DNA from 3 places in the Aliikangiella maris genome. Region 1 is predicted to be linked to each of the others. Evidence: predicted binding sites of a transcription regulator. Region 1 holds the regulator's gene; each other region holds the start of a gene.
What was found. Region 1 encodes FNR, which switches genes on or off when oxygen is low (the NO sensors DNR and NnrR bind a similar motif). Its sites were predicted from a motif close to TTGATNTANATCAA; they were not measured.
Positions count from the first base shown of each region.

Region 2: ABVT42_RS04515 (Hsp20/alpha crystallin family protein) is a predicted target of FNR. The motif match lies at 8,790-8,803, and genes of this name have one in related genera.
Region 3: clpB (ATP-dependent chaperone ClpB) is a predicted target of FNR. The motif match lies at 5,645-5,658, and genes of this name have one in related genera.

Region 1 is NZ_JBFDAH010000001.1:430,337-440,795, forward strand. Features, by position in the region: gene cmoA (carboxy-S-adenosyl-L-methionine synthase CmoA) at 1-4, opposite strand, end outside; gene pepE (dipeptidase PepE) at 1-753, opposite strand; gene ABVT42_RS01955 (TetR/AcrR family transcriptional regulator) at 879-1,571, opposite strand; gene ABVT42_RS01960 (glucosaminidase domain-containing protein) at 2,151-2,924, shown strand; gene hemN (oxygen-independent coproporphyrinogen III oxidase) at 3,178-4,560, shown strand; gene fnr (fumarate/nitrate reduction transcriptional regulator Fnr) at 4,734-5,462, shown strand; gene mobA (molybdenum cofactor guanylyltransferase MobA) at 5,596-6,171, shown strand; gene ABVT42_RS01980 (DUF7009 family protein) at 6,172-6,486, opposite strand; gene ABVT42_RS01985 (molybdopterin molybdotransferase MoeA) at 6,593-7,870, opposite strand; gene moaA (GTP 3',8-cyclase MoaA) at 7,877-8,860, opposite strand; molybdenum cofactor riboswitch at 8,851-9,035, opposite strand; gene ABVT42_RS01995 (alginate export family protein) at 9,848-10,459, shown strand, end outside.
Region 2 is NZ_JBFDAH010000004.1:4,782-15,240, reverse strand. Features, by position in the region: gene uvrY (UvrY/SirA/GacA family response regulator transcription factor) at 1-20, opposite strand, end outside; gene ABVT42_RS04545 (YciK family oxidoreductase) at 219-956, shown strand; gene ABVT42_RS04540 (GGDEF domain-containing protein) at 1,396-2,283, shown strand; gene fadJ (fatty acid oxidation complex subunit alpha FadJ) at 2,336-4,546, opposite strand; gene fadI (acetyl-CoA C-acyltransferase FadI) at 4,546-5,931, opposite strand; gene ABVT42_RS04525 (glutamate-5-semialdehyde dehydrogenase) at 6,353-7,612, opposite strand; gene proB (glutamate 5-kinase) at 7,625-8,428, opposite strand; gene ABVT42_RS04515 (Hsp20/alpha crystallin family protein) at 8,896-9,318, shown strand; gene ABVT42_RS04510 (potassium channel family protein) at 9,475-9,933, opposite strand; gene ABVT42_RS04505 (phosphoadenylyl-sulfate reductase) at 10,215-10,459, opposite strand, start outside.
Region 3 is NZ_JBFDAH010000004.1:150,975-161,433, reverse strand. Features, by position in the region: gene ABVT42_RS05090 (class I SAM-dependent methyltransferase) at 1-328, opposite strand, end outside; gene ABVT42_RS05085 (ATP-binding cassette domain-containing protein) at 912-2,822, opposite strand; gene clpB (ATP-dependent chaperone ClpB) at 2,974-5,547, opposite strand; gene ABVT42_RS05075 (lysophospholipid acyltransferase family protein) at 5,705-6,394, opposite strand; gene ABVT42_RS05070 (purine nucleoside phosphorylase YfiH/LACC1 family protein) at 6,596-7,483, opposite strand; gene rluD (23S rRNA pseudouridine(1911/1915/1917) synthase RluD) at 7,554-8,522, opposite strand; gene ABVT42_RS05060 (outer membrane protein assembly factor BamD) at 8,760-9,512, shown strand; gene glnB (nitrogen regulatory protein P-II) at 9,623-9,961, opposite strand; gene nadE (ammonia-dependent NAD(+) synthetase) at 10,425-10,459, shown strand, end outside.

The DNA.
Region 1 (10,459 bases):
TCATATTGTATCAAGAAGAAAGTTAATATTGGTGGTTGAAGTTATGAATGTTTTTGTTGCTTCTCCTGTAACAGAAGAAAAAATGACACCTGCTTGAGAGCCGACATATTTCAACTGACTTCCTGACAGTTGCAATGCTGTACCCTCTGGAATGCCGACAACACGTTGCCCAGGATTAATCTCTAAAAATTCACGAATTCTCTGTTCCCGGGTTTCACCTTGATGTCCGTCGATGGTGACTTCAAGGTAATGTGGATTAATCTGAAAAGGGAGTAAATTAAGCGCATTAAAACTAGCTGGCTCAACGATTGGCATATCATTAGTTGTTCGAATCGTTGGGGCCGCAATGTTACTTCCTGCACTCCAACCAATATAAGGTTTTCCTGATTTAAGTTGCTCAGTGATAAGGGGAATCAATTCATGTTTATATAATTGGTTAACCAGCTCAAAGGTGTTACCTCCGCCAATAATTATGACATCAGCCTGTAAAATAGCGTCTTGGGGGGAGGTGTATTGATGAATTGACGACAGATTGTAGCCTAATTCGGCGAAAGGGCGTCTGGCTATTTCGAAGTATTCGTCATAGCTAATGGTGACCCCAGCATAGGGTATAAACACCAGCTTTTTGTTTTGGTGATCTTTGTTGTCAGTAAAGCAAGATGCTAAATGAGATTGTATTAAATCGACTGCATGTTGCAAAAATGCGGTTTCAGCAACTCGGGAGCTACTTAGTAATAACAGATTTAGCGACATTTGAACTAACTTTTCAATCAGGAAATGCCGCTATTTTAACTGATATATTCGCCTAGATTCCAGTAACAATCAATCAACATATTTTTCCTTACAACATTAATTCGAGATTTTATTACTTTAATTAATCAGCCAGCGAAAGCTAACTCTTGTGGTTGCTCCAGTTCAACTGATACGGCGTCTGGTAACATCAGGCCTCTAAGCGTGTTTTCAATGGCCTCATCAATCAACTCATCGGATTTTTCCCAAGGAACGGTTGGTAAGTTGTAGTAAGCACCATAAATGCCATAAACAGCCATACCGATAATTTGAGAAGTGATCATGACATTGCTTTCACGGAATATACCTTCGTCAATACAAGCTTGAACAGATTTGTGCATCAATTCAATATAACTGCGGGTGCCAAGTGCTGAGTAAAAATCAAAGTTTTCTGACGTATCTGCTTTGTAATCCTGGGTGGCTATGCCCAATTGAAAGCTTTTTGGATTTTCTAACCAATATCTGACGTTTCGGCTCATCAGATAACGGATAACATCTAAAGGACTCTGGCTCATAATGTGCTCAGGAGGTTTACAAAATGCCCACATCTCTTCTGAGATATCTTGCCAGAAATGACGCAAAATGGACTTTTTGTTTTCGAAATAGTAGTAAATTTTTGTTGGGGCAAAACCTGCTTGCGCAGCTATTTTGCGCATACTGGTACTTTCATAACCTTCGTTAACAAAAAGCTCGCGGGCAATATCAATAATATCATTGCGAATTTCTTGTTTCTGAGCATCTGAAAGCGATGGTCTACCCGGTTTTCGTTTTATATTAGACACGACTGAAATTTCTCCTTTTTCTTATTATTTGATTATTGAGTTTTATTTATTAATTACTACTGGTTATTAATAGATATCGTTATTAAAATCTTTGATGGCAAATGATTATAGAGCAACCAAGTATTTATTCTAGATGTAAATTTGACACAAAAATAATAGGCTAAAATTACCTCATATTTTAAGTCTTTGATTCTAAAGGGCTAAAAAATACTAAATTTATTGTCTCGTTATTTTATCTATGGCAATATTCAGCATTAATTTTATATTTTATGAATTGTGTCACTAAAATTAGCCAGCTTTAAGCTGCTATTTTTTGAATTTTTCACGAATTTATTTCATTTTTAGCGGTATTTTTGTTGTTTTAACGATGAAATATAAGGTGAATTGGTCTGATGACTGGTTTTTATTTGGCTATTATTCTTGTTCAAAAATCCTTTTTTTCCCTAAAAATGAGTAAATTGTTGCTTGAATTGTTAACACTTAAAGAGGATTCGTTGGAGAATATAAGGTTTCAATTAAGGTTTAATTTGAACAAATAAATCAGGGTTATTATAACGGTTTCAAATACGAGAGTGATTGATGATTCCATTAGAAATAAAAGATAAAACACTTATCATTGGATTGATTATGACGTTTTGTTTAGTTGCTATTCTGGTACATCACCACCGGCAACAACCAACAGTTGAACCAGATAAAACGGTCGAACTGTTACCTGACTTTTCAAAAATCCAGCCAATTGCTGAACGCAAAAAAGCGTTTTTTAATTTTCTTCGTCCATTTATTAAGCAAGAAAATATGCAAATCCGCTATGATCGCGCACTACTTGATAAGTTAAAATCAGATTTACACACCGCTAAGCACCATCAGTCTACAACCATAAAAAAAATAGAACGTCTAGCTAAAAGCTATCATCTAGAATTAGAAATGCCGGTGCAAACTACTATTGATGAATTAGAAAAGCGTATTGATATTATTCCTGAAGCATTGGTTTTGGTTCAGGCGGCAAATGAATCTGCCTGGGGACGCTCTAGATTTGCCAAACAGGCATACAACTTGTTTGGGCAATGGTGTTATACCCAAGGGTGTGGAATCATTCCAAATAGTCGGCATGAAGCTGCCAAGCATGAGGTAAGAAAATTTGAATCGCCACAAGCTTCAGTAAAAAGCTATATGAAAAATCTAAACACTCATCATGCCTATACGGAGTTGCGAGAATTGAGACTGGCACTGCGTGAACAAGATCGAAATATTACCGCAAAAGTACTAGCGCCAACATTGATTAACTATTCACAACGGCGTGAAGCTTATGTGAATGAATTAATTCAGATGATAGAGCAAAATAATCTTGAGTAAGCATGTAGTGATTTAAGCATTAAGATAATTGGTATCACAACAATATCTGACTAACAAGCATACTATTTTAGTCATTTCATTTTTTGCAATCATGAAATTTATAATTTAAAACATCGATGTTAAAACTGGGATATTAATTTCTGATCTAGATCATTCTCTTTTCAATTTAGCCTGTTAAGCTACCTGCTGTTACCAGTCGAAACCTGATTAACGATATGTCTATCAGTTACAACCGAGAAGGGGAGAGAAGTCATTGCAATCACTAAAGCTTGAGTGGGATGAAAACCTGCTGAACAAGTATGATGTTTCTGGCCCTAGATACACTTCGTACCCAACTGCACTGGAGTTTTCCGATGAATATATGCAGAGCGATTATATTACTTGTCTTGAAAATATTGCGCAGGATAAATCTTTGTCACTGTATATTCATATCCCTTTTTGCCAAAATATTTGCTATTACTGCGCTTGTAATAAAGTCATTACTAAAGATAAAAGTAAAACCATTCAATATGTTGAAAATCTGGTCCGCGAAATTCAGTTGGTGTCCTCGCACCTAAAAGCAAAAACATTAAAACAAATTCATTGGGGAGGTGGGACGCCAACTTACTTATCAATGAAACAGATAGCATTAATTATGGATACTATTAGGACTTGTTTTGATGTACCTGATGATGTATCGACCGAAGTCTCTATCGAAGTGGATCCAAGGGCTTTGGCAATTACCGATATTAAAGTATTGGCTCAAATGGGGTTTAATCGCATGAGTATGGGCGTTCAGGATTTTGACCCTAAAGTTCAGCAGTCGATCAACCGCATCCAGTCTTTTGAAATAACTCGTGATTTAATTAATGAAGCAAGAAAGCATGGCTTTCGTTCGATTAATCTCGATTTGATTTATGGATTACCTTTACAAACTCGAGAAACATTTGCCGCGACTTTAGACAAAGTTATTCAAATATCTCCTGATAGAATATCTGTTTTTAATTATGCACACTTGCCTCATCGTTTTAAACCACAGCGTCGAATCAAAAGTGCTGAGCTACCAACTCCAGTGGAGAAATTGGCCATTTTTGCCTATATCATTGATAAACTTCAACAAAGCGGTTATTGCTATATAGGTATGGATCACTTCGCCAAGCCTGATGATGAATTGGCTATCGCGCAAAATAATCAGCAATTACATCGTAATTTTCAAGGCTATACAACACACGAGGAATATGAATTAATCGGCGTAGGGGTTTCTGCGATTGGTTCGTTGAATGGGCAATACCATCAAAATGTCAGAGAAGTTGATAGTTATTATCATTTACTTGAGCAGGGTCAGCTACCCACTTGGCGTGGAGCGAGTATGACTTTTGATGACACGATTAGGAAAAATGTCATATTTGATTTAATTTGTCACTTTTATCTAGATATAAATCAGATTGAAACTCGCTATCATATTAATTTTAAAACCTATTTTTCTCGCGAACTAAAGATGCTTCAACCGCTAATTGAAGATAAACTTATTACTTATTCAGGCGATTCAATTCAAGTCTTTGCTAAAGGCCGATTACTGATTCGTAATATTTGCATGACATTTGACGCCTATTTAAATGAGTTACAGGAAATCAGGTGTTTTTCAAAAGTTATCTAAATGACTGATTCAGCTTTATTTAAGCGCAAATAGATTGAGTAAATGATTAAAATGATAATTTTGTTGGCTTTTCTATTTTGTGAATATCGTTAATTTTTGTGAAAATTGGCTCCCTTGAATATATAAATTGAGTATAATGCACCTGTATATTCAAAACAAAGGGTGGGTCAAAGTTGTCTTCGAATAATTTTTTGCATAGTGAAATAAAGTGTCAGACCTGTAGTATTAGACGATTGTGTCTACCCGTGATGTTAGCTGATTCTGATATCGAACATCTCGAAAATATTGTTCAACGCAAAAAGGTACTGAAAAAAGGCGACTTTTTGTTCCATGCCGGTGATACATTTGATGCAATACACGCTATTCGCTCTGGCAGTCTCAAAACCTACACCATCAGTTCTGATGGTACGGAACAAATTACCGGATTTCATTTACCCGGTGAAATAGTTGGTTTAAATGCAATTAGCAGTACACAGTATCCTAGTTTTGCCAAAGCCTTGGAAACTTCACTGGTTTGTTCCATCCCCTTTGATAAACTTGAAGCACTCTCACGGGAATTGCCCGGCTTACAAAAGCAGCTTTTTAAGATTATGAGCGGCGAGATTCGCGAAGAGCAAGATTTAATGATGTTGCTCAGTAAAAAGAATGCTGACGAGCGGTTTGCGGCTTTTATTATAAACTTTTCTGGTCGTTTTAAACGCCGAGGCTTATCCAATAAGGAATTCCAGTTGACCATGACTCGTGGCGATATTGGTAATTATTTGGGCTTAGCCGTAGAAACAGTAAGTCGCTTGGTAACCCGTTTGCAAAAGCAAGGGCTCATATCGATTCAAGATCGTTATATTCAAATTAAAGATATGGAAGGCTTAAGTTCCTTAGCTGGTACATCTTGTCATGTATAATAGATTTTAAGTGTTTGAGATAATTTATTTTATTGAGTACTCAAGGTTAAATTATTTATATTTGAATAGCTCATTTATTAAGAGGAACTGTGAGTTATATTGGTAGGCAATTCTATGAGGATGAATTTGGCAAATGATTGACAAGTCATTTATTTCAGGACTCATATTATCTGGTGGTGCGGGTCGCAGACTAGAAGGAAAAGATAAAGGACTACAACAATTCCAACAAAAACCTTTGATCGAGCATCAAATAGATTGGCTGGCAGACCAGGTAGGAGAATTAATTATTTCTGCTAACCGTCATTTAGTAACTTATCAACAATATGGATATCTGGTTGTTACCGATCAACGAGAAGGTTATGCTGGACCGCTTGCAGGCATAGAGCAAGGGCTGCAAATTATGAAGAATGACTGGTTATTTGTTTTACCTGTCGATGTACCACTCCTACCTAAAATATTAATTCATCAACTTGTGCAACAAATTCAGTTTTCTGATTCTGCTTATTATTTAGTGACTGATGTAAGAGAGCATTACTTATGTATGTTGCTAAATCGATCTTGTCATAACACTGTCAGTCAATTACTCAATCAAAAGACTTATCGTGTAAGAGATTTCCTCAAGCAAATAAAGGCAACGCCAGTTAATTTGAATATTGAAGAGTCCGCATTTCGAAATTTAAATTATCTGGCAGATTATCAATCGGTCTAGTTATTTTGATTTTAAGTCAATTTCAAGAAAAGCACTGATCGCAGTGCTACTTGTGATTTTAATCCCTTGTTTGCTTGGTCTGTCTTTAACTTCACTTTCAAGAACTTGTTTATTAACACATAAAGTGAATTTTAATTGAGAGCCAAAATCAAAGAGTAACTCAGCATTGTTATTGGTAGTTTTAACCATATATTGAATTTGGTTTAGAGGATTCAGAGTGATTGAATCTTTTATTTCTCCGGTGTTTAATAATTGTTGAGCCTCGGCTTGGCTCACTCTAAAGGTGATGCAATCGGATTGAATTTTTAAATACATAAGTGCTATGAGTAAGTTGGTTAAACAAAAATAAGCTAAAGTAAATTCAAATAGCCGTAATCAATAAAACAACCATTTTTCTTTAGTCGATTAACGATAAACACAATTAAAACCAATAAGGTATGGTTGGATAAAACTCGACTTTCTCCCCAGTTGCTAAACTCTCAGTGGATTCTTTCAGATAAATCCAACCATTTGCATTGAGTAGTGGTTTAATTTTAAATGATTCTTGTCCAGGTAAAATGTTACAAGTTAACTGTGCATGCTGATTAATCTGTGCAAATGATTTTAGTATCGCTGCAAATCCAGGCCTTTTTGTAAACGCCTCATTGCATATTGCGGTAACTGGTTTTTCATCTGCTTGAGCTAGCAGGCGTTGGATTAGTCGAAATACAAAAAATCGTAAACCTAAATTTGCTGAAATAGGATTACCAGGTAATCCAAAGTAAAATGTGCCATTAGGAAATTTTGCAAATAAAATAGGTTTGCCTGGTTTGATTTTTATTTTATGAAATATAATCTGACCGCCAAGCTGTTTGATGATTTTGGGTATGAAGTCAAAGTCACCCATTGATACCGCACCACTACTAATAATGATGTTGGTATTTTTATTTAGTGCTGAAGTAAGGTCGTCTGCAAATTTTTTCGAATCATCGTGGTTGGTTCCTGCATTGTAAACATCAACAGGTAATGACTTAAGCCAGCTAACCATGTAAGGCGTATTAGAATTTCGAATTTGACCTGGTTTAAGTGTTTGTTCAGGGTGATCAACCAATTCTTTTCCTGTCGCAAAGAGTGCGATAGAAGGGCGTTGATAAACGCAGATATTACCAATGCCTTGCGCGGTAAGCGCCATAATTTTATTGGTATTAATAATTTCTCCCTTTTTTATCAGTGGCTGGTCTTTTTGAAAATCTTCACCTGCATAACGAATATTGGCGGCTACTTTAACCGGTGAAAAACACAGTACGCTATTATTTTCTAGCTGTGTATTTTCGATAGGAATAACACTATCAAAAGCTGATGGAACTGGTGCGCCAGTCATGATTTTCCAAGCTTTATTTTGACATTCATTGCTATCAATATTCAGGGGTAAATCTTCGCCAGCAGCACCAGTACCAAGCAATGATAATTTTACTGGGCTTTGTTGGCTCGCAGAAACCAGGTCTCTTGCGTTGACAGCATACCCGTCCATTGCTGAGTTATTGAAAGGAGGTACGGATTCTTTGGTGTTGATATCTTGCGCAGCGACGCAGGTTAGTGCTTTATCAAGCGAAATAAATACTTGTTCTATTGGAGAGGCATGTTGATTGATTAAATCAAGTGCTTGTGAAAACTCAATCAAGTAGTTTTCTGTATAGGGATTATCTTTATTATCATTCATATGGCTTTAACCTCCCACTGAAGCCAAATTAGGTATAAAACCAGTATTGCCGTCATGTAAAAAGTGTTGTTTGCGTTTATTGCCAAGTAAACGACACAGAGTCTCTTTTAAGGCTTCTTTTTGTGAATCAGCTTTCAACAAGTGACGAATACTAAATCCACCTTCGCCAAACAAGCATAAATGAAATTCGCCCATCGCTGAAATGCGTAAACGATTACAGGTGTCACAGAAATCAGAATCATAAGGTGCTATCACGCCAAACGTACCTTGATAATCTTCGTGATAATATTCAATAGCGGGTCCTGCGCCAGGCTCTTTTTCTTTTCTTATCCAACCATTGTTGACTAAATGGTTTTTTAATAAATCAGCGGAGACATGATATTGCTTAAAATATTCAAGATTGTCGCCAGTTTGCATTAATTCAATAAATCGCATGCTAAGTCGATTATTTTTGAGCAAGTTTTCATATTCATGAAATTGATGAGAATTAATGTTTTTAAGTAAGACTGCGTTAAGTTTTATTTTTTTTAAAGCTAAAGTCTGGGCAAAATAAATTCCGTCAAGAATTTCTTGTAAACGATTATGCCCAGTCAAACTGTGAAATAACTTGGGATCTAGGCTATCTACACTGACGTTAAGATTGGTAAGACCGGCGTCAACCCAAGCTTGAATACGTTGTTTAAGTTTATAGCCATTGGTAGTTGTGGCAATTTGTTGAATTCCGGGGATGTTTTTTACGGTACGAATGATTTCGACAAAATCTTTGCGAATGCTGGGTTCGCCACCTGTGAGACGGACTTTAAAAACACCTAATTCAGCAAAAGCTGTCATCAGATTTTTGATTTCGCTCACTGTAAGAAAAGATTTCTTTTTATCGCCCTGATAACCATCAGGCAAACAATATGTACAAGAAAAATTGCATACGTCAGTGATTGACAGGCGTATATACGGAAATTGTCGACCCTGAGGGTCGATAAGTTGATTATTCAAATCTTTCTCCTTTCCAAATGTGGGAGGTCAACCGATTTCTCTGTTAACCCTGGCAGTTATTGCTGCGGCCAAACTAACTTATTTTATTTTGTTTCAATTCTTATCGTGCATCGATACACTGCCAAGAAATAAAAAATAAAACTTAGTTAAGTAAGGCTCGGAGTTGTAATGTAATATTGCTTATCTTACTGCTAAATGAGAATGAACGCTAGTTATTCATTGTTAGCAATATTAATATCCACAATAAAATTATTGTTTATATTAAGGGTAAGCAAACCAATAATGTCAAAATTTGTCATTTGATTGACTCGTAATTATATGGTTGATTGTGTAAATAAGAGTTTAAACTCATTGACAAAAAATGACTATGTACGCTATGAAATAGCGCCAACCGTTGGGTGAATGTAGATTGCTATTCAGGCCGGTCACTTTTATTGTAAGTTACTTTTACAGTAAGTTCCTTTTATTGTCAGTTTCCAGATAAAAATCCCCCTATCAAATATCTATATTTGCAATAAATGATTAAGATGGCAATTTAATTTAGCTCGATAATAACTAACAACACTTTCTGATAATTTGTCACTAAAATAATTTAATTCTACTATGATGTTGTATACCACATATTAGCGAAATATTTTTAAGTTAACATGACAAGCTTTAACGATAAACACATTCTATTTGAATTTCTGCATGATGATGGTTGCCACCAATAAACATTCTTATTGAATCGCTTGAGCCAATTAACTGATTGAAATTGGCATAGCCACCTCGATTCAATTGGTACTTTGTTAACTCGTTCAAATATTGGTTGGAAAATTTTGATTTGTAGTTATCAATTTTTGAAAATTAAGTAAAATTATATTTGATATTGATCAAATAAAAATAAATTCATTCATATACATTAGTTGGCTAAATCAAATAAATTAAATCCTAACAACCAAAGACTAATGATAATAGTCGTTTAAATCCTTTTAAGGGGATAAAAAAATGAAAAATACCTTTAAGTTTAATATGATGGCTGTTTCTATTATGGCAGCCACTACGACAAGTGGGGTCGTATTAAGTGAAAGCAACATTTCAAATACCGTTGACTTAAGTTTTCGTTACCGAATCGAAACTGTCGATCAAGATAACTTTGCTAAAGATGCGAATGCATCAACCTTACGCACCAGAGCAACGATTAAAACGCAATGGGCAAGTCAGTTTGATTCGGTTTTGGAATTTGATGATGTCACTGAAATCGGTATGGATGACTTTAATGCGGGTGCGGATAATACACCACAAAGAGCAGAGTATCCTGTTGTCGCTGATCCTGAAGGTACTGAGGTAAACCAGGCATTTTTGCGTTATAGTTCCGACGCAACACAATATGCTTATGGCCGACAACGCATTCTTGTTGGTAATCAGCGCTTTGTGGGTGGAGTGGGTTGGCGTCAAAATGAGCAAACTTACGATAGCTTTACCGTGAAAAGTAAACCAGCAGAAAATCTTTCGATTGATTACGCTTATGTATTTAATGTTAATCGCATTTTTGGTGAAGCTGTCACTGCAGGCGATCATCAGCATAACACTCACTTGGTGAATTTAGATTATAAATTA
Region 2 (10,459 bases), on a different contig from region 1:
ACAATCAATACTTTAATCATCTGCCCTCCCATTATTCAAATGCCTCATCCCTAAAATCATTCAGGAAGCTTATCACTTTGGATAAGTTGTGAAAATACGAAAAGTGACTTACCTTTCACTTCACTTTAAAATTAGTCAATATAAATCAAAATTACTACGCTTAAACAAGACAACACTGTTAAAATTCAGTGAAATTCAACTTACAACAGGATTCCTCTATGCGTGATTATAAAGCGCCAGAACATTTGCTCAAAGAAAAAGTTATTTTAGTCACTGGTGCTAGTGACGGAATAGGCAAAGCGGCAGCCAAAAATTACGCAAAATTAGGTGCAACGGTTATTTTGCATGGTCGTAATACCAGCAAATTGGAAAGTGTTTACGACGAAATTGTTGATGCAGGATACCCACAACCGGCAATTATTCCGTTAAATTTAATCAATGCCTCTGCAGAGCAGTGTAAAAGTCTGGCCGAAACCATTCAACAAGAACTCGGTCAACTCGATGGTATTTTACACAATGCCGGTATGCTAGGTGAACTTTCACCCATTGAATTTACTCCCAGCGAATCATGGCATCAGATAATGCAAGTCAATATTAACGCCGTTTATTTATTAACTCATGCCTGCCTGCCATTGTTAAGACAATCGCCCAATGCCTCGTTAATAATGACTAGTTCTAGTGTTGGCCGTAAAGGACGCGCATTTTGGGGCGCTTATGCTGTTTCAAAATTTGCTGTCGAAGGGTTTGTACAAATTTTAGCTGACGAACTGGATGGTTCAAATATTCGTGTCAATGCGATTAATCCAGGCGCTACCCGAACTCAAATGCGCGCCAAGGCCTATCCCGCCGAAGATAGATACCGCTTAGTTACCCCTGAAGAGATCATGCCAATCTATGAATATTTAATGGGAGACGATAGTCTATCAATCAATGGACAATCTTTTGATGCACAATAATCGTTCAATCCAGGTGTTTGCAAAATACTTAAATGAGCAAAACACCTGAGTTAACAAAAAATAAAATCTAACTAAGCATCTAAGTAAATTTGTCATTATGCAACTGAGTCAGTGACTGTATGATTACACCTACGCTTAACACGCACAAAACACTACTTTAGGCACTGCAGCTCACCAGCAACAACCTATAATCATACCCAACGGATGATCATACGGCAGATTGTTGCCAACTAATCGACAGAATTTCGACTCCTTACTGTCATCTCAAAAGATTTTTGTTGAATATTGTGAATATAATTCGTCAATTTTTCATCACTTATGTCATAATCTCTACTATTGCTCATCTAAGCTATTGTAATTTATAAATATAATATTTATGGCATAAATTTTGCTGAGTTGAATGGAAAATAGACTCAATCTGTTGTTATTTGAGGAAAACATGAAAAGTCCTAACACAGCTAAAGTAATTGGTATCGAAGGCTACCGTTTTTCTGAACAGACTTCTGAACGTTTAGAAATTGCGAATTTAGCGATAAAATTACAACAAACCTTAGAAATTGCGCCACTACTGCAAAGCTTCTGTGCCGAAACTGCAGCAATTATTCCTTGTGACTCCGTGCGTTTTGCCAATAAATCACGCGATTTATTTTTTCAAACTGGTGAAGAGCAGCTCCATCGATGCCGCTATCGACTGGCACTCGAGGAAGATGATTTAGGTGAAATTGAATGTACTCGCCAGCAGCCCTTCACTATAAAAGAAACCCAAGCCATTGAGAATTTATTAAGTCTGTTAATTTATCCGCTACGCAACGCACTACTGTATCAAAAAGCAGTAGCAGAGGCACATCGCGATCCACTGACACAAATTGCAAACCGGGCAGCATTTAATGAAGCACTTAATCGAGAAATTTGTGCATTTAATCGACACCACACCGAATTTTCAATTATGGTCATTGACATCGATTATTTTAAACAAATTAATGATACTTATGGTCATCTGGTGGGTGATCAGGTTTTAAAAGAAGTGGCGACTACAATTCGCAATACGATTCGACGTTCAGATGAAGTGTTCCGTTATGGTGGCGAAGAATTTGTTGTTATTTTATCTAATACAAATATTGCTGGCGCAAGATTTATTGGTGAACGTGTCAGACGAGAACTTAAACAGCTGGCTTTTAAAAATTACGAGCAGTTGCAAGTTACAGCTTCAATTGGTATCGCAGCCAGCAACACATTGGTCGATGCCGACAAAACGTTACACCATGCCGATAAAGCTTTGTATGAAGCAAAAAATACCGGCCGTGATAAGGTCGCTGTGTATGCTTAACAGCGACCAACCAGCATAAAAATATTCAAGACTACAGTATCAATCAACTCATTTAATAAAAAGTTTCATTATTTTCAGCCATTTTCACCAATTGCTCTGCCGGCTTAAAGCGATCCCCAAGGCAATTTTGTAACAACCTTAGTTGTTCAACAATTTTTCCTGCTCCCTGAGAGTCAACATATCGGAATGGTCCGCCCAGAAATGGCGGAAACCCTAATCCAAAAATTGCACCAATATCTCCATCACGCGGACTATTAATGATGTTTTCTTGTAAACAATAAACAGCCTCGTTAACCATTTGTAGTAAACAACGTTGCGCAATTTCCTGTTCATCAATCGAGTGATTTAATCGATTAACATTAATGCCGAGCAAAGGATAAACACTAGAATCAACTTGTTTGTTTGATTGTCTGCTCACCCATTTCAAAATCGGCGAAGTGGATTGATACTGATAAAAGCCCCGATTATTCTTTTTACCTTTGCGATTATCATCAATTAGTTTGCTGAAAACTTCAGGGGGCGCAAAGCGTTGGCCAAGCTTTTCGACTAATATCGGCGCTATTTTACTTCCAACATCAATCCCAACTTCATCGAGTAATGTCAACGGTCCAACAGGAAACCCAGCATTCTGTAACGCATTATCAATTTGATCGATAGCAACACCATCGACCAGCAGATATCCAGCTTCATTAATAAATGGCGCTAATATTCGACTGGTATAAAATCCGGCGCCATCATTGACAACAATTACCGTTTTACCTTGTGCCTTCCCTAATGCAACACAGGTCGCAATCACTTGTGGCGAAGTCTTTTCAGTGACGACAATTTCGAGTAAAGGCATTTTTTCAACTGGCGAAAAGTAATGCATACCGATAACTCGTTCTGGATGCTTACTTGCGCTGGCAATATCCGCAATTGGAATTGAGGACGTATTGGTAGCAAAAATAACTTCCGAGTGACATTCTTTTTCTATTTCACATACCATTTGCTGCTTTAAATTTAAATCTTCAAACACAGCTTCAATCACTAAATCGACTGTTTTAAAACCACGATACTGTGTTGTACCACTTAACCGTGCAAACCGTCGACTTGCTTCACTGATTGTTATATGCTTTCGTTTAACCCGCTGTCGATAAATATTCCAGCAGTATTTCAACGCATGATTAATGCCAGCTTCACTGGTATCTTTTAAACGTACTCGGTTAAACGCTTTTTCAATTGACACATACGCAACTCCAGCGCCCATTAAGCCACCGCCTAAAACACCAAGTCGCTCGACTTTTGTGGGCACTATACCTTCCGGTGCGCCCGTTTCTTTTTTAAGTGCTGTTGTTGCAAAAAAGATATTGATTAATTGTTTAGCTTCTTTAGACACCACAAGCTGACCAAATAATTCAGCTTCAAGCGCCAGTCCTGCTGCAAATCCTTTTTCTAACCCTTGTTTGACAGAACGAATAATTTTGTCAGGTGCAGGATAATTACCACGAGTTTTTTGCTCAGCATTTTGTAAGGCTTTATTAAAAATCAAATCGCGACCATACTGATGCGACTCTAATATCAATTGTTGCCATTTTGCTTGATTGAGCCAACCTTTTTTAGCAAAATTATTCTCTAACTCACTCGCTTTGCGTCTTACTTTTCCCATGTGCATTTGCGCACAACGCACTGCAGCTTGTTTTAAGTGTGTGAGCGGAACGACTTCATCGACTAACCCCACTTTTTTAGCCTGCCGGGCAACTAACTGTTTGCCGGTTAACATCAGTGTTAAAGCTTGAGCAATTCCGATTAACCTGGGTAAACGTTGCGTTCCACCACTCCCCGGTAGCAGTCCCAATTGCACTTCTGGTAGTCCCAATCGCGTTGATTTTTCGTCGGTTGCAATGCGATGGCTACATGCCAGCGCCAATTCAAGTCCACCACCTAAACAAGCCCCATTTATTGCCGCAACTACGGGCATTTTGAGATTTTCTAATCGATTGAAAATTTGCTGACCTTGTTGTGCCAACTCACTTGCCTGCTCTGCGGTTTGAATTTGCTTTAGCATTGAAATATCGGCACCTGATATAAAGTTATCCGGCTTGCCGCTCATCACAATCAACGCGCTTATCGCATTGTGGTTTTCAATTTCATCCAAAATTTGATTAAACGCATCAACAAAAGATGCCTTTAGCGTATTTTGTGAATCGCCCTGTACATCGATAGTTACCCAGCCTATCTGGTTTTCTACCGTAAAATGAAACACTGACTGCTCAATATTTTTCATTATTCCGTCTCCAAAACCATTGCAGCCCCTAAACCACCGGCAGCACAAGCAGTGACTAAAGCAGTGCCACCTCCGCGGCGTTGTAACTCATTTAGCGTTTGTGTAATCATTCTGCCGCCAGTTGCTGCAAATGGATGTCCATAAGCCAATGACCCGCCCAGTACATTGAATTTATCCCAATCAATTTCGCCAATCGGTTGAGAACGATTTAAATTTTCGCGAGCAAAACTTTCACTGGCAAAAGCATTCACATTACATAATGCCTGTGCGGCGAAAGCTTCATGCATATCGATCAAGGTCAAATCCGAAAGCTGCATTCCCGCTTTGTCTAGCGCAATGGGCGCTGCATAGGCAGGCCCCATCAGCATATTTTTTTCAACACCTAAAGCGGCAAAACCATAACTGCGAATATAACCAAGTGGCTCATATCCTAGTGTTTTGGCTTTTTGCTCACTCATCAATAAAAGAGCACTGGCACCATCAGTTAGTCCGGTGCTGTTGGCTGCCGTTAAGGTACCAAATTGTTTATCAAATGCCGGTTGCAGTTTACTATATGCAGCCAGCTTTGATTCAAAACGAACATTATTATCAATCGACAAAGTTTCTTTAAATGGCTCGACATAAGCCGTCATGACTTCGTTAGCCAGCCAGCCCTTACTCCAGGCTTGAGATGCCAACTCATGGGAGCGATGTGCAAATTCATCTTGCCGTTCACGGGTAATACCAAAGTCGCGTGCCATTTGCTCGGCGCTATCGCCCATCCTCAGTCCAGTTGAGTATTCTTTTACCGACGGAGGTACCGGTAACAGATACCGTGCTTTCACCTGACTTAAAATTTTCGCACGCTGTTTCATCGTTTTAGCTTTGGTTAATGCCATTAAAATTGATGCCAGTTTCTTGTGGATCCCTATCGGTACAACAGACGAACTGTCTGCTCCACCAGCGATGCCAACACTAATTGAACCCGCCATAATTGACTCAGCAATAGTAGCGGTTGTCTGAAATCCTGTGGCACAGGCTTTCGATAGGCTAAACGCATCGGTTGTCACCGGCAATCCCGCAGCCAGCACAATTTCTCGCGCTATATTTGGTGCATCAGGTTGAATCAGTGCTTGCCCAAAAACGACACGCTCAATCAGTATTGGGTCAATATCTGCCTGCGCAATCAATTCGCTGACGACCATTTGACCCAGTTCAATACCACTGGTGTTTTTAAAAAAAGTTAACTGTTTAGCAAAAGGCGTACGCAATCCTGCAACAATCGCAACACGTTTGTAACTTCCCTTAATAGATGGTGCTGTCGTTATTACAGGCGATTGCGAATTGGGCTGTTGCTCGGTTGAACTTGGTGCTTGAGAATCATTGTTGTCTTGTTTTTGCGTCATAGCGATTATTAACCGGTTAATGTTTAGCCATTGTGCTCACGTTTAAACTAAATTATGTGGAATTTAATTGACAAAGTAAAATCGGGTTGTTTAACAGTATAATCGGCGAATAAGTCAAAACAGGTTTATTTGACCTGTTTATATGTTAAATAAATCCGAATATATTAAATAAATCCGATTTAACCACTTATCTTATTGTCTATTTGATATCGATTAGTTGTCTATTTATTAATACTTTCTTATTAGTGCTTTCTTATTGAAACTTTCAGATCGATTAAATAGTGAAGATAAGTGGCCAACCTCATCGGACCACGATAATAGAAAAGCTTACACACAAACGATAAATAGAACAAGTCCATGCTTTCACAAAAAGTCAGTATGAATGATTAATACAACCAAAACACCACTGAATTATACTGAATCAGCGAATTTGCCCTTCACCTTCAACCACAAATTTTTGTGATGTCAATGATTCTAGTCCCATTGGCCCGTAAGCATGAATTTTAGAGGTTGAAATTCCAATTTCAGCACCTAAACCCAACTCTCCACCATCAGAAAATCGCGAAGAAGCATTAACCATAACCACCGATGCATCGACTTCATTAATAAATCGCTCGGCATTATCTTGCGATTGTGTTGCGATGACTTCGGTATGACCAGAACCATATTGATCGATAAACTCAACCGCTTCATCAAACGAATCAACAGTCACAATAGAAATCTCCAATGCTAAAAATTCTTTGGCAAATAAATCACCATCAGCAGCCTCAATTTCTGGTAGCAGTTGTCGAGTTTTAGAGCATCCATATAATTTGACCCCTTTTGCTTGCAAAGCGCTGGCGGCTTCGGGCAAAAATGCAGAAGCGATATGCTGATGAACAATTAACCCTTCCAGTGCATTGCACACGCCAGGGCGCTGCGTTTTACCATTAATCAATAAATCCAGAGCCAGAGGCAAGTCAGCCGATTCATCAACATATAAATGACAAACGCCCTTATAATGCTTAATTACAGGGATATGGCTATTGGCGACCACATGTCTGATGAGTCCTTCGCCACCCCGAGGAATGACAACATCTATAAGCTCATCCAGCTTGAGTAATTCATTCATTAACTGGCGATCAGTCGATGCGAGTACGGTGATTCCAGCAGGATGAAAACCATTGTCAGTGAGTGCTTTTTGCCAGCAGGTAGCAATGGCTTGATTGGAATGAAAAGCTTCTTTGCCGCCACGTAAAATAATCCCATTACCACTTTTTAAAGCCAACGCAGCCGCTTCAACAGTAACATTGGGGCGTGATTCATAAATCATTAAAATAACCCCTAGCGGAATTCTCTTTTTACGCACTTTTATACCATTTGGCCTTTTTGTCATAGGCAAGACTTCCGATAACGGATCAGGCAATTCGGCCACTTCAGCCAAGGCTTTTTGCATTTGCTCAATGCCTGTTAAATTAATGGTTAACCGATCGATCATCGCTGCAGACAAGCCGTCTTTTTCCGCCTGTTCAACATCACGCTCATTGGCCGCGAGTATAGTGGCTTTATTTTCTATTAATGCTTTTACCATTGAGAACAAAATTGCATTTTTTTGTGTCGGGTTGGCTAATGCGATTGCTTTTGCTGCTTTACGAGTTTGCTCACATTGTTGTTTAATCGCCGTTAAGTCTTGAGTATTCATTATAATTTTCTCCTAATTCAGCATGCTATTCATTCGGCTAGACGCAGCAAAAAATAGTGTGCCTGTTTGCCGCGTTTGCTTGAGCTGTTCAAAAGTTGCCGCTTTTCTACCATTAACAATTAACGTATTAATGCCTGCTTGCATCGCCGTATCTGCTGCCTGAATTTTAGTTTTCATACCTCCGGTTGCAATCGGGTTTGTGGTTATTCCAGCACTTTGCAAAATTGAATCATCAATCGTTTCAACCACTTCGATTAATTGCGCATCGGCATGAAGCTGTGGATTTTTGTTGTATAATCCATCGACATCGCTACAAATAATCAGCAGGTCAGCATCGCACATAACAGCGACCTGTGCCGCCAGATTATCATTATCACCAACCACTAATTCATCAATCACCACAGAATCATTTTCATTGATAATTGGGATTGCCTGCATCTGTAATAACGTATTGAGCGTATTTTTTGCATTCGCTACACGCTTACTACTTTCCAAATCAGAACGCGTCAATAAAATTTGTGCGCATTGATTATCAAATAATTTTTGCCAATGTTGCATTAAATAAGATTGGCCCACTGCAGCGAGAGCCTGCTTTTGCGGAATAGAGACCTGCTGAGCCAAATCAAATTTCATTAGCCCTGCCCCTGCGGCAACACTCCCCGATGAAACCAGTACCACCTCTTTACCATGTTGCACAGAATGTTGAATAAACTCAGCTAATGCCAACAGATAACGAATACTACAACCATTTCCCTCTGGCGCGATTAACGCACTCCCCACCTTGATCACGGCACGCTGCCAGTCAATCATTTGCATTTTTACACTCACTTTGTTTTCAGATTTGAGTTATTACCTGAACCTGGATTAGCCCGCGGTTCACAGATAATTAATTAAACTTTTTTAAAACGATAAATAAAAAAATAGATTAACTAACCCACAAGGGGAGTTGGGATATAAGGAGAGAATTTAAAATTAAAAGATTTTGAGAACATGATCTTATTTATTTAAGGGAATCACTGTTTATCCTACAGAATATTCGACGAATATCAACCATTATTTAACCAATTGCTTATAAGAAAAAGCCATATATTAACCGATTATTTACGCCAACTTAGCACAGTTCTGTTGAATATTTAAATTAATAAGCATATTTCGTACCTTCGATCTACTGTTCTTTTTGACCTTAGTCAATACGCATTTGCTCAATTTATTTACAATTACATCGTGGTAGTCAAGTTATTCCACCCTTCATAGATTCATTTAAAAAACTAGGAGACAAGATCATGAGTTTAGTTAGATGGAATCCTTTTAGAGAATTTGACAGTTTTTTTTCACCTTCCACTCGATTAATGAGTAACTTTCAAGACTCTGCTATCGAATCAAGTTGGAAACCGCTCGTTGATGTCACTGAAGATGCCAGTGAATATCTCATTAAAGTTGAATTACCAGAAGTCAAAAAAGAAGATATCAAAGTGGCGATTAACAACAATTATCTCACTTTATCGGGTGAGCGAAAATTTGAAAAAGAAGATAAAAAGCTTCACACCATTGAGCGATTTTATGGCCATTTTGAGCGCACCTTTAATCTGCCTGAAAACGTCTGCGAAGCAGATATTCACGCAGAATTCAAAGATGGTCTATTACAATTACATTTGAAAAAATCAGAGTTACCAAAAAACAGTCAACGCCACATTAACATTCAATAAAACCTAGCAGCATTGGCTTTTAGTTGAAACTAATGTGTCGTTTAAAAAACTAAAAGTTGTTGTCACGTTTGTGAGGAACGCTGAGGTATAAGCTAAAGCGGTAACCGATACTCACCAAAACATTGAAGCTGCCGGGTCGACTAACCGGCAGTTTATTTAATTTTCTTTCCAATAACTTTTCATTTCATAATATAAAAATGAAGCAGTCCAGGTGACTAACACTAGTCCAGTTAATGATTCTATCCCCGTCAAATATCGAATTTCACCAACCGGTTGTATATCGCCAAACCCCAAGGTTGTGTAAGTTGTGAAGGAAAAATAAGCACAATCCATGAGCGAACCGCTAGAGTTTCCAACTAAATTTCCCCACCCGCTAATATGAATCATCACATAATAAGCTAAAGCAAATACCCACACCTCAACTATATGCGCAAATAGTGCACCAAAAACACCGATCACAATTTTAAAATTATGTTTTACTCTCAATCGTGGTAATTGATGCGTCAATTGATGCAAGATTTCATAGTGAATCAAGACGACAATAGCGATAATCAGGCTGTTAACAATAAAGACACCAAGCATTAAAGGTGACACCAAAATAGTTTTGAGTGACACACAGGTTATCTTGTTAAATGCGAAATAGCAACGCTACTGACTATTGTAGCAATAATAATCTATTGGTCGATAAGAAAAGAACGAATAACAACAACTCATATCAGAATATTCAATAAAACTCGAGTTACTCCACTAAAGAACTGACGATGAACATTGATTGGATAAAATTTAGTTTTCAGAAATTTAGTCAAAGTGGCAACTCGCATTTGGCAATTGATATAAGACTTAGTTGTCAAATGCGAGCAGTAATTATTTTAGTAACAATCGTTTTGTGGAAGTCGTTACAAGCTTGAAAAATTATCTTCGTGTAAACCACATTCACGCTTTACACCACCAAACCTTGTTTCTTCTTCGCTCATTCCCAAACTTAGTGGGACAGTGCTATGAGTATCACCAATCGAAACATAACCTTTTTCCCACAAAGGATGATAAGGCAAATCATTCGCTTTTAAATACTGATAAACGGTTCGATTATTCCAGTCAATTAATGGATGAACTTTAATTCTGCCACGAATTTTTTGAATAA
Region 3 (10,459 bases), on a different contig from region 1:
CTTGCTTGGGATTGTGGAGAAAGTTTGCAAAGCGGTTAATTACATAAGGAGGATTATGACTAACCACTAATCCATTGTTACCAACAACTCGAGCGAGCAGCTCAGAATAATAACCACCGCCAGCCACCAAATCGACAACTCGCATGCCAGGTTTTAAATCGAGTAATTGTAAAACTTGCTCAGGCTTTCGATATTTATCTCGTTTAACTTCATCGGCTGGACGCGGTGGTGATGATAAAATTGTTGATTTTAATTTGTCATCAGCTATCAGAAAATTTGGCAGTACTAATGTAAGCACAACCAATAGTCTCAAACCATTTTTCTTCATGTTATTCTCCTATACTTTTTTAATTGTTTATTTCGCTAATATAGCAATTACAAACCGAGATATTATGAAATCTTAAACGAAATTTAAAAAAGCATATGTTGAAAAATGTATCTAGACATATTTATAGCAGCTATTTTGCTCTGCCGCAGAAAATCCATCAATTATTTACCATTAGTGAGCATACCAATCATGAAAATGACTAATAACAATGTATATACAATAAATAAATCTCTCGTACTGAATTGTATTAGTGAGCAAAAGCTTAAAACATGAAAGCTAGAGCGGATGTATAACTAGGTAAGCACTTTTGGTTGTTCATGATTCTGAGAAACCGCCACCAAGTAGCAACGTTTATTTGGTACGGCCTTGCTGTTGCGGTGTATTTTTAGATAATCATGTAGAGTGGTCTCACCACTTTGCTTAAAATGATAAGATCCAAAAGAGAAAAAAATGATTAATATTTATTATTTGGCTTTACGAAGAATTCCATAAAAAACTTAAAGGCTATAAATAATGTATGATTGTGCTTATAGCCCCATTTATCGGTATATTTATTATTACCATAATGCTATTAGTTAGTTTTTTAGTTGCTTTCTAGGTTTTCCTTTTTGGCTTCTAACGCATCCCAAAGTTCATAATCTTTGGTTAATTGCTGTTGTAACTGCTCAAATTGCTGAATAATTTTATCTGCTTGGTCACGTTGCTGATAAAAATCAGGCTGTGACATTTGTTGCTCAATTTCTGCAATTTGACTTTCCAAGTTTTCTAGTTTTTGTGGCAATTCATCTAATGCACGCTGTTCTTTGTAAGACAGTTTAGTTGCCGTCTTTTTGGGCTTTGCAACTTCCTTAACTTTGTCAGAGGCTTTATTACTTTTAGATTGAGTTAATTCAAAATAATGTCGCCAATCTTGATAGCCACCGACGATATCGATTATTTGATGAAGGTTTTTAGCTTTATCGTCAGCTGAAATTAATTGGTCATCAAATACTAATAATGATGTACAGCAATTATCTAAGAATAAGCGATCATGGCTGATAATAATAACTGTCGCTTCAATTTCTACTAACATTTGTTCAAGTATCTCTAATGTTTCAACATCTAGATCATTAGTCGGCTCATCTAAAACAAATAAATTAGCAGGTCGGGTGAATAGTTTAGCCAAAAGTAATCGATTGATTTCACCGCCAGATAAGCTGCTTGCCGGCGCTCTCACATTATCTGCAGAAAAGTTAAACTCTTGCATATAACTGATGACATGTCGCTCTTTTCCATCGACCACGACAAATTCCCGACCATCTGCAATATTGTCAGCCACTGTTTTCTTCAGATCAATCGCTTCACGCAATTGATCAAAATAGGCAACTTCAAGCGAATCACTAACAGTTAATTGTCCAGCAAATACTGGAATCTTACCTAATAAGGTACGAATAAACGTTGTTTTTCCACTGCCATTATTACCCAGTATACCTAGCTTATCTCCCTTTTGAATGATTCCCGAAAATGGCAAATTCAGTGCTTTGTCAAACCCCACTTGCAATGCTTCCATTTTTGCAACAATTTTACTGCCCGATGTACTCACCGTTGCCTGAATCTTGCTATGGCCAATTTGGTTAATGCGTGCAGCTCTTTCTTCGCGCATTTTTTTCAACGCACGAACTCGTCCTTCATTACGGGTACGCCGAGCCTTAATACCTTGTCGAATCCAGACCTCTTCCGCGGCCAGCTTTTTATCGAATTCTGAATTAACTTTATCTTCGTCTTTTAACTGTTGTTCTTTTAACTGGGTGTATTGCAGATAATCTCCCGGATAAAAACGCAGTATCCCTCTATCAAGCTCCATAATGGTATTGGCAACTTTATTAACAAATTGACGATCATGGGAAACGAATAGCAAAGCCCCTTTGAAAAGATTTAGCTGCTCCTCAAGCCATTCGATACTCGTTAAATCTAAATGGTTAGTAGGCTCATCCAAAATCAGCAAGTCAGGTTCTTGTACTAGCGCTTTTGCCAAAGCTGCACGGCGACGCCAACCACCGGATAACTGATTCATGGTGACTTCGCCATCCAAGCCTAGTCGAGAAAGTGTTTGAGTCACTTTAGTGGGAATGCTCCAACCATCATGAGCATTAATCTTTTCTTCTAATTCATGGAGTTTTGGCGAATTAATATCTTCCGTAATCAATTGTTGATAATCGTCAACCCATTGTTTTACCTGACTTAATCCAGACTCAACAAAATCCTTAACTGACATATCTGACTTTTCTGGGAGCGCCTGCGGTAAAAAGCCAATCTTGTGTGTTGTTGAGCGAATAAGATGCCCATCGTCGGCACTGATATCACCTATAATCAGTTTTAACAATGTCGACTTACCTGTACCATTTCGTCCAACCAAACAAATCTTTTGTTTTTCTTCAATGGCAAATTGAGCGTTATTAAGAATTATTTGTGGTCCAAAAGCCAGTGATAACTTATCACCCCGGATTAATGACATGAAATTTCCAAATGCTGAATGAATTATTGGCAGGCATTCTATCAAATATTATTGAAAATTAAATCCAATTAAAGCGTGCACCATTGACTGGTCACAATTAAGCGACAAGCCAATGGTGAATGGTAATATTTTAAAATAGTGTTATTTACTGTTAGCTCCGAAACACCAGTTCACCCTGGTAAGCGTCGATAACCACCGGATTACCATGTTCAACCTTACCTGCCAAAATCTGCTCAGCTAAAGGGTTTTCGACCCATTGCTGAATCGCCCGCTTCAGTGGTCTAGCACCATACACTGGATCGAAGCCTTTATCTGATATATTCGATAAAGCCGCTTCGGAGTACTCCAATTGTATACCACTTTCAAGCAGTCGCTGCGCCAAACGTTTGAGTTGAATTGCAGCAATTTGTTTGACATGCTCTTTTTCCAGTGAGTGAAATATGACCGTCTCATCAATTCGATTAATAAATTCTGGCCTGAAATAGTTACCAATGACGTTGGTAATTTTTTGCTTTAACTCACTGTAATGTTCTTTTCCAGCAGACTCCATAATTAGGTCAGATCCTAGGTTAGAAGTCATAATAATAACTGTATTACGGAAATCAACAGTTCGCCCTTGCCCGTCAGTTAATCGACCATCCTCTAATACCTGTAATAATATATTAAAAACATCAGGATGTGCTTTTTCAACTTCGTCAAGCAAAATAACGGAATAAGGTTTTCGTCTCACCAGCTCAGTTAGATAGCCCCCTTCATCATAGCCAACATAACCCGGCGGTGCGCCAATCAATCTGGCAACCGAGTGTTTCTCCATAAACTCGGACATATCCACTCGAACCATGGCATCTTCCGAGTCAAATAAAAAGTTAGCTAGAGCTTTACTCAACTCTGTTTTACCAACCCCTGTTGGTCCTAAAAATAAGAAAGAACCGTTTGGTCTATTCGGATCGGATAAACCTGCTCGTGAACGTCTCACAGCATTAGAAACCGCAGCAACGGCTTCTTCTTGTCCTATCACGCGCGTATGTAAATGACTTTCAATTTGGAGTAATTTCTCTCTTTCTCCTTGTAACATTTTTTCAACCGGGATGCCTGTCCATTTTGAAACAATGTGCGCAATTTCATTTTCACTAACTTTATTTCGCAACAAAGTCATATCTTGCATTTCAACCTGGCTTGCCATATCTAACTGCTGTTCCAGTTCAGGAATCCGTCCATATTGCAGTTCCGACATTCGAGCAAGATCGCCAGCTCGCTTAGCTGCATCTAAATCAATTCGAGCCCGCTCTAAATCGCTTTTGATTGCTTGTGTACCATGTAGTGCAGCTTTTTCTGCAGTCCAGATTTCATTAAGTTCAGCAAACTCACGCTCCATTTCAACAATGCTCTCCTCCAGATCAGCCAGTCGTTTTTTAGAGCTTTCATCACTTTCTTTTTTCAAGGCTTCACGCTGGATTTTTTGCTGGATTAATTTTCTTTCCAGTCGATCCATTTGTTCGGGTTTTGAATCTATTTCCATTCGAATTAAACTAGCCGCCTCATCAACCAAATCAATTGCCTTATCTGGCAATTTGCGGTCTGAAATATATCGATGTGATAAAGTCGCCGCAGAAACTATTGCCGGATCGGTAATTTCTACTCCGTGGTGAACTTCATAGCGCTCTTTTAATCCACGTAAAATAGCAATAGTATCTTCAACCGTTGGTTCATCTACCTGAACTTTTTGAAAGCGTCTTTCAAGTGCTGCATCTTTTTCAACATACTTACGATATTCATCTAATGTAGTCGCACCGACACAGTGCAGTTCACCTCTGGCCAGCGCTGGTTTCAACATATTTCCAGCATCCATTGAGCCTTCAGATTTTCCTGCACCAACCATTGTGTGTAATTCATCGATAAATAAAATAACCTGACCTTCATGTTTTGCTAAGTCATTTAATACCGCTTTTAGCCGCTCTTCAAATTCTCCACGAAACTTGGCACCGGCAATCAAAGCGCCCATGTCTAGCGACAATACTCTTTTATTTTTTAAACCTTCAGGAACTTCACCATTAATAATTCGTTGCGCCAATCCTTCAACGATTGCAGTTTTTCCTACACCCGGTTCACCAATCAACACCGGATTATTTTTAGAACGACGTTGTAAAACTTGTATAGTCCGACGAATTTCATCATCCCGCCCAATTACTGGATCTAATTTTCCTTGTTCGGCCCGCTCAGTTAAATCAATGGTGAATTTCTCTAATGCCTGGCGTTGCTCTTCGGCATTTGGATCATTGACAGCTTGGCCACCACGAGCATTTTCAATCGCTTTTTCCATACTCTTTTTATCGGCACCAAGGGATTTTAAAATCCGGCCTAGCTCACCTTTATCTTCTAATGCTGCCAAAATAAAAAGTTCACTTGAAATATACTGATCTTTGTGTTGTTGGGCCAACTTGTCACAATGATTTAGCAATCGGGCTAAATCATTTGAAATGTGAACTTCACCCGGAACACCTTGAACTTGTGGTAAATGATCCAGCGCTTCGCCTAATTGACTGCGTAAACTATGTAAGTTAATACCGGTTTGTGAGAACAAGTGTCTCACACTGCCACCTTCTTGATTTAATAAAGCCGTCATTAAGTGGACAGGCTCAATAAACTGATGATCGCGGCCTAATGCTAGCGATTGAGCATCTGCAATTGCCAGTTGAAACTTACTGGTAAATTTATCCATTCGCATAAGTGCCCCTTATAAAATATTTTAAAATCTAAAATTAACGATACCTACAAAATGGGGGTGTTTGCTAATAAATCAAGTAATGCAAGCAGCGCAAATGCTGATTTGGATCAAGCTTTGTTAAGACAAGAAATTTATACCAATAAAACTCAATTTGCAATTAATCAAGACGAATTTGATGAGTTGAAAAGATTAACCATTGTGACATTTCACCAGCAAAGTCTGGATGAGCCACTTGGTCAGCCGAAATAGCGCAATGAGTTTCAAATTCTACCTGACTTCGCTGAATTGCAGCTTGCGTAATTGTGCCAGGCGCTACAATCCCCCATATTCTGATAGGAATGATTGGTGTTAAGGTCAATAAACTCAACTTTATTATACCGGGTTTAATTTTTTCTCGAGGTGTCGTAGTATGGTGGATTCCACCTTGCGGAAAAATTGCAACAACTTCGCCAGCTTGAATGGCTCGAATAACACTGCGAAACGCCTTTTCAACCCGTCCCGCACGATCAACCGGAATACATCCGGCGGCTCGAAACATCCAGTTTAAAATTGGTTTTTGATATTCTTCTTGCGCAATCATAAATCGAATGGGTCGATTGGTTGCGGTAATAATAATAAATGGATCGATACCTGAAATGTGGTTGCTAGCCAGTATGACCGGCCCGGATTGAGGAATCTTGATTTTTTGATCATTTTGACGATGATATCGGCGACAATAAACTCGTATTAATCCATCTAAAATATTGGTCAGCCAATGTCCCCAATCAGCTTGATTGTTCTTTTTTCCAATATAAAGCACTGCACCGATTCCACCGAGTAAAACGGCAAGTACTGCAAAACTAATCATGCTAACTATTCCCAGGTTTTCATATTATTGATATTTTTACTCAACAAAGAAACACCACCAATAAAAAATAGAATTTAATCATAAACTTGTCTTAACTCTGTCTTGTCTTAACTCTGTCTTGACTCAATTCAGCAATAACCCGATGTAATTGTCAATTAAATGAGCTTCGACTCACCCCAGAAAATCATTCGATTAAAATAATCATTCAATCCAGATTAAACTCGCCATGCGCCCGGTTTGTCCATCTCGCCGATATGAGTAAAAGCGTTGCTCATCATTGAAACTACACCATTCGCCGCCAAAAACTTCAATCCCCATTTGCTGCATGATAAATCGTGCTAGCCCTACAAAATCAAAGTCATATTTTTGCGCAGAAAATTGATTGTGAGCTGGACGAAAAAACGACGTATATTGCTTATTTTTGCTCACAAATTGCGTAAAAACTTCACTGCCAACTTCAAAATGCCGTTGGGAAATCGCGGGACCAATAAAAGCGATTAAATCATTAGTTGATGACTGTAATTGGGGCTTATTATTACTTGCTATATTACTTGCTATATTAATTGTACTTGATTGGTCTTTAACAAATTGAGTGTTTATTGAGTCTTTTTGTTTAATATGTTGTTCAACATTTATGTACTGGTTAACTGTATTCTCAATGACACCAGCCAGTAAACCGCGCCAACCAGCATGGCAAGCTGCCACCCAGCTACCCTGACGGTTGGCAAATAATACAGGCAAACAATCAGCCGTCATTACATTGCAAATGATATTTTTTTTAGTGGTAAATGCGGCATCGGCAGTTTGGTTTTGTGGTGTACTTTGCGAAACTTCAATACACTGATTTCCATGAACTTGATTTAGCCAGGCAATAGTATATTTTAAGCCAGATTGAGTTGGCAAATTATCCAGTAATTGCTGCCGATTTTGTGCCACAGATTGAGGATTGTCATCAACATGTGTGGCCACATTCAATGAAGCATAACGACCAATACTTACACCACCCATTCGCGTAGTAACCACTGCTCTCACATTGGCGGGTGCAGGCCACTGTGGGAAAATCAATGATTGACCATTATTTTTCATCATACGCTTTTATTAATTGGGATCATAAATTTGCATACATCGAATAGAGAGCATCAGTAAGTATGCGACTCATCTATACTTGCTCATCATGTTGACGAACAGCTTCAATGAGCTGTTGCATATCATCAGGTAATGACGACGACCAATTCATCCATTCTTTACTCTCTGGATGGGTTAATGCTAACTGTTTTGCATGAAGTGCCTGTCGATTAAAATTATCAAATAACTCAGTAAATGAATCATCCATACCTTTAGGTCGTAAGTTACGAATACAATAAACCGGATCTCCAACCAAAGGATGTTTTAAATGAGACAAATGAACACGGATTTGATGTGTTCTTCCCGTTTCAAGTTTGACATTAAGTAAGGTAAAAGCCTTAAATTTTTCTGCAATTCTAAAGTGTGTTATTGCTTCTTTACCATGAGCATTAACAGCCATCTTTTTGCGACTGACTGGGTGTCTTCCAATCGGTAAATCAATCGTATCACCAGCAACAATTTCACCATGAACTAATGCCATGTATTCACGTTCGAAAGCACGATTTTGCAATTCCTCAACCAAATGATTATGTGCCTGCGCAGTTTTTGCAACGACTAATAAACCTGTTGTATCTCGGTCTAACCGGTGCACAATGCCAGCACGAGGTAATTTACGCAGTTCGGGAAATTCAAATAACAATCCGTTAACCAATGTATCGGTATAATGCCCAGGAGCTGGATGGACGACCAATCCAGCCGGTTTATTGATGATAATCAGACTATCATCCTGATAATGAATATTTAACGGTATTTGTGTTGCAACCCACTCGCCTTGATCGGCCAAAGTAGTAATAACTTCTAATGTTTCACCACCTAATAATTTATGCTTGGGTTTAATGACTACTTTTTCATCAATACAGACTTGTTCATTTTTAATCCAGGCTTGAATACGCGAGCGAGACAGTTCTGGAAAAAAATCAGCCAGTACTAAATCGAGCCTTTGCCCGGCGTATTGTGAGTCGACTTCAATAATCTGCTGTTCATCGGCGGAACTTTTTAACACGAATCTAGCCTTATAAGAGTTGTAAATGTAGCGAATGATAACCCCGTGGGGTAAAATGTCGCGTTAACACTGCCAATTATGTTAAGTTAGATAATAGTTAGCAGCACCAATTTAGTTGCACCAATAAACCTACCAAGCTTATTTTTGCTACTAAATAAAATTAGTTGAATGCTGGTGTGAGTTCAATATCAGCTTCAGTAATTGGTAAACTGTCCATTTTAACGGCTTTGAGAATCAATGAGAATAGTAAGAATTATATCTGTATTAGTATTAATCGCCATCGTCGCCGGTTGTCAGAGCAATAGAGCGACTACCACCGAAGCACAACGTATCAATAATGCATTCAAGTTATTCGAGCGGGCCCAGCAATCAATGCTTTCGGGAAATTATCGCAGTGCCGTTCAGTATTTAGAGCGACTTGATAGTCTTTATCCTTTTGGTGCCTATTCTCACCGTGCACAGCTAAACCTGATTTTTTCCTATTATAAACTTAATGATTATGCATCGGGGATTGCTGCCGCTGATCGCTTTATTCGCCAAAATCCACGCCACAAAGACTTGGAATACGCCTATTATATGAAGGGTTTGATTAACTATTCATCAGAAAAAGGCTTCGGTAAAGAGTTATTTTCTGCACCGCTTTCCGAACGCGATGCTAGTACCGCTCGTCAGGCATTTGACGATTTCGCTGAGCTGGTTCGTCTTTTCCCGAATAGCCACTATGCAAAAGATGCAAGGCAACGCATGATTTATTTGCGCAACCGGTTAGCGGAATATGAACTTCATGTAGCTAATTACTATATGCGTCGAGAAGCCTATCAAGCTGCGGTATCACGAGCCAAGTATGTGGTCGATCATTATCCCAAAACACCTTCAGTCCCTTATGCGCTTAAAATGATGGAAATAGCCTATAATTTGCTGGAACTACCTGATCTGGCCGAAAACGCACGGCAAGTATTGTTATTAAACTATCCAGGCTTTAAAGAATAATAAAAAGATAAGAGCACTAGATTTGGCCAGTTAAACTGGCCAATTCCAATTAGTTAGTAAATATCAATAAGTGATTTAGATAAGATATTTTCAAGATTAGACATTACGCTTTAAATTGCGCTTTCATTCTCTTCTCCAGTTCGAATACGAATCACCTTTTCTACTGAAGTCACAAAAATTTTGCCATCACCAATTTTGCCGGTACGCGCGGTATCCATAATAGTTTCGACACATAAATCAAGCAGGTCGTCAGGAATAATGACTTCGATTTTAGTTTTAGGTAAAAAATCAACCATATATTCGGCACCACGATATAGTTCGGTATGCCCTTTTTGACGGCCAAACCCTTTGACTTCAGTGACAGTCATACCCTCGATTCCTGCATCACTCAGGGCTTCGCGGACATCATCCAATTTAAATGGCTTTATTATGGCTTCTATCTTTTTCATGGTGAACAACCGGTTTTTATTCTCTAAAGATGATTTAAACCGTCAGGTTAATGTCTCGCCAATTACAGATATTCGATTAATCTAGGCAAAATAACAACCAAACTCAGGTTTATTTCAAATCACAACCTGTTAATTTTTTCAATAATAGACCAAATCAACAGGAACTTATAACTATTCAAAGAGTTATCTATTATCAACGATATCGTGCCTTTTTTTCAATTGCGATTTCGGTATTGATACACGAAAAATAATTTTTCTAGTAAAACAGTAATCTTTAATCGCGATTTTTGAGCCAAGCTTCATTAAATTTAACCTATGTTTAAGGGAATTAAAATTTACGATTATTCATTGAGTGGTGATGAATCATATCTAAATTCATGACTGAGTATGCTAATATTGCAAGTTAACTAACTAACCCAATTAATTAACTCAATTAATTCTTTTAACTGACGAGTAGACAACCTTGACTAGTGCCCAACAAATCATTGAAGCGATGAA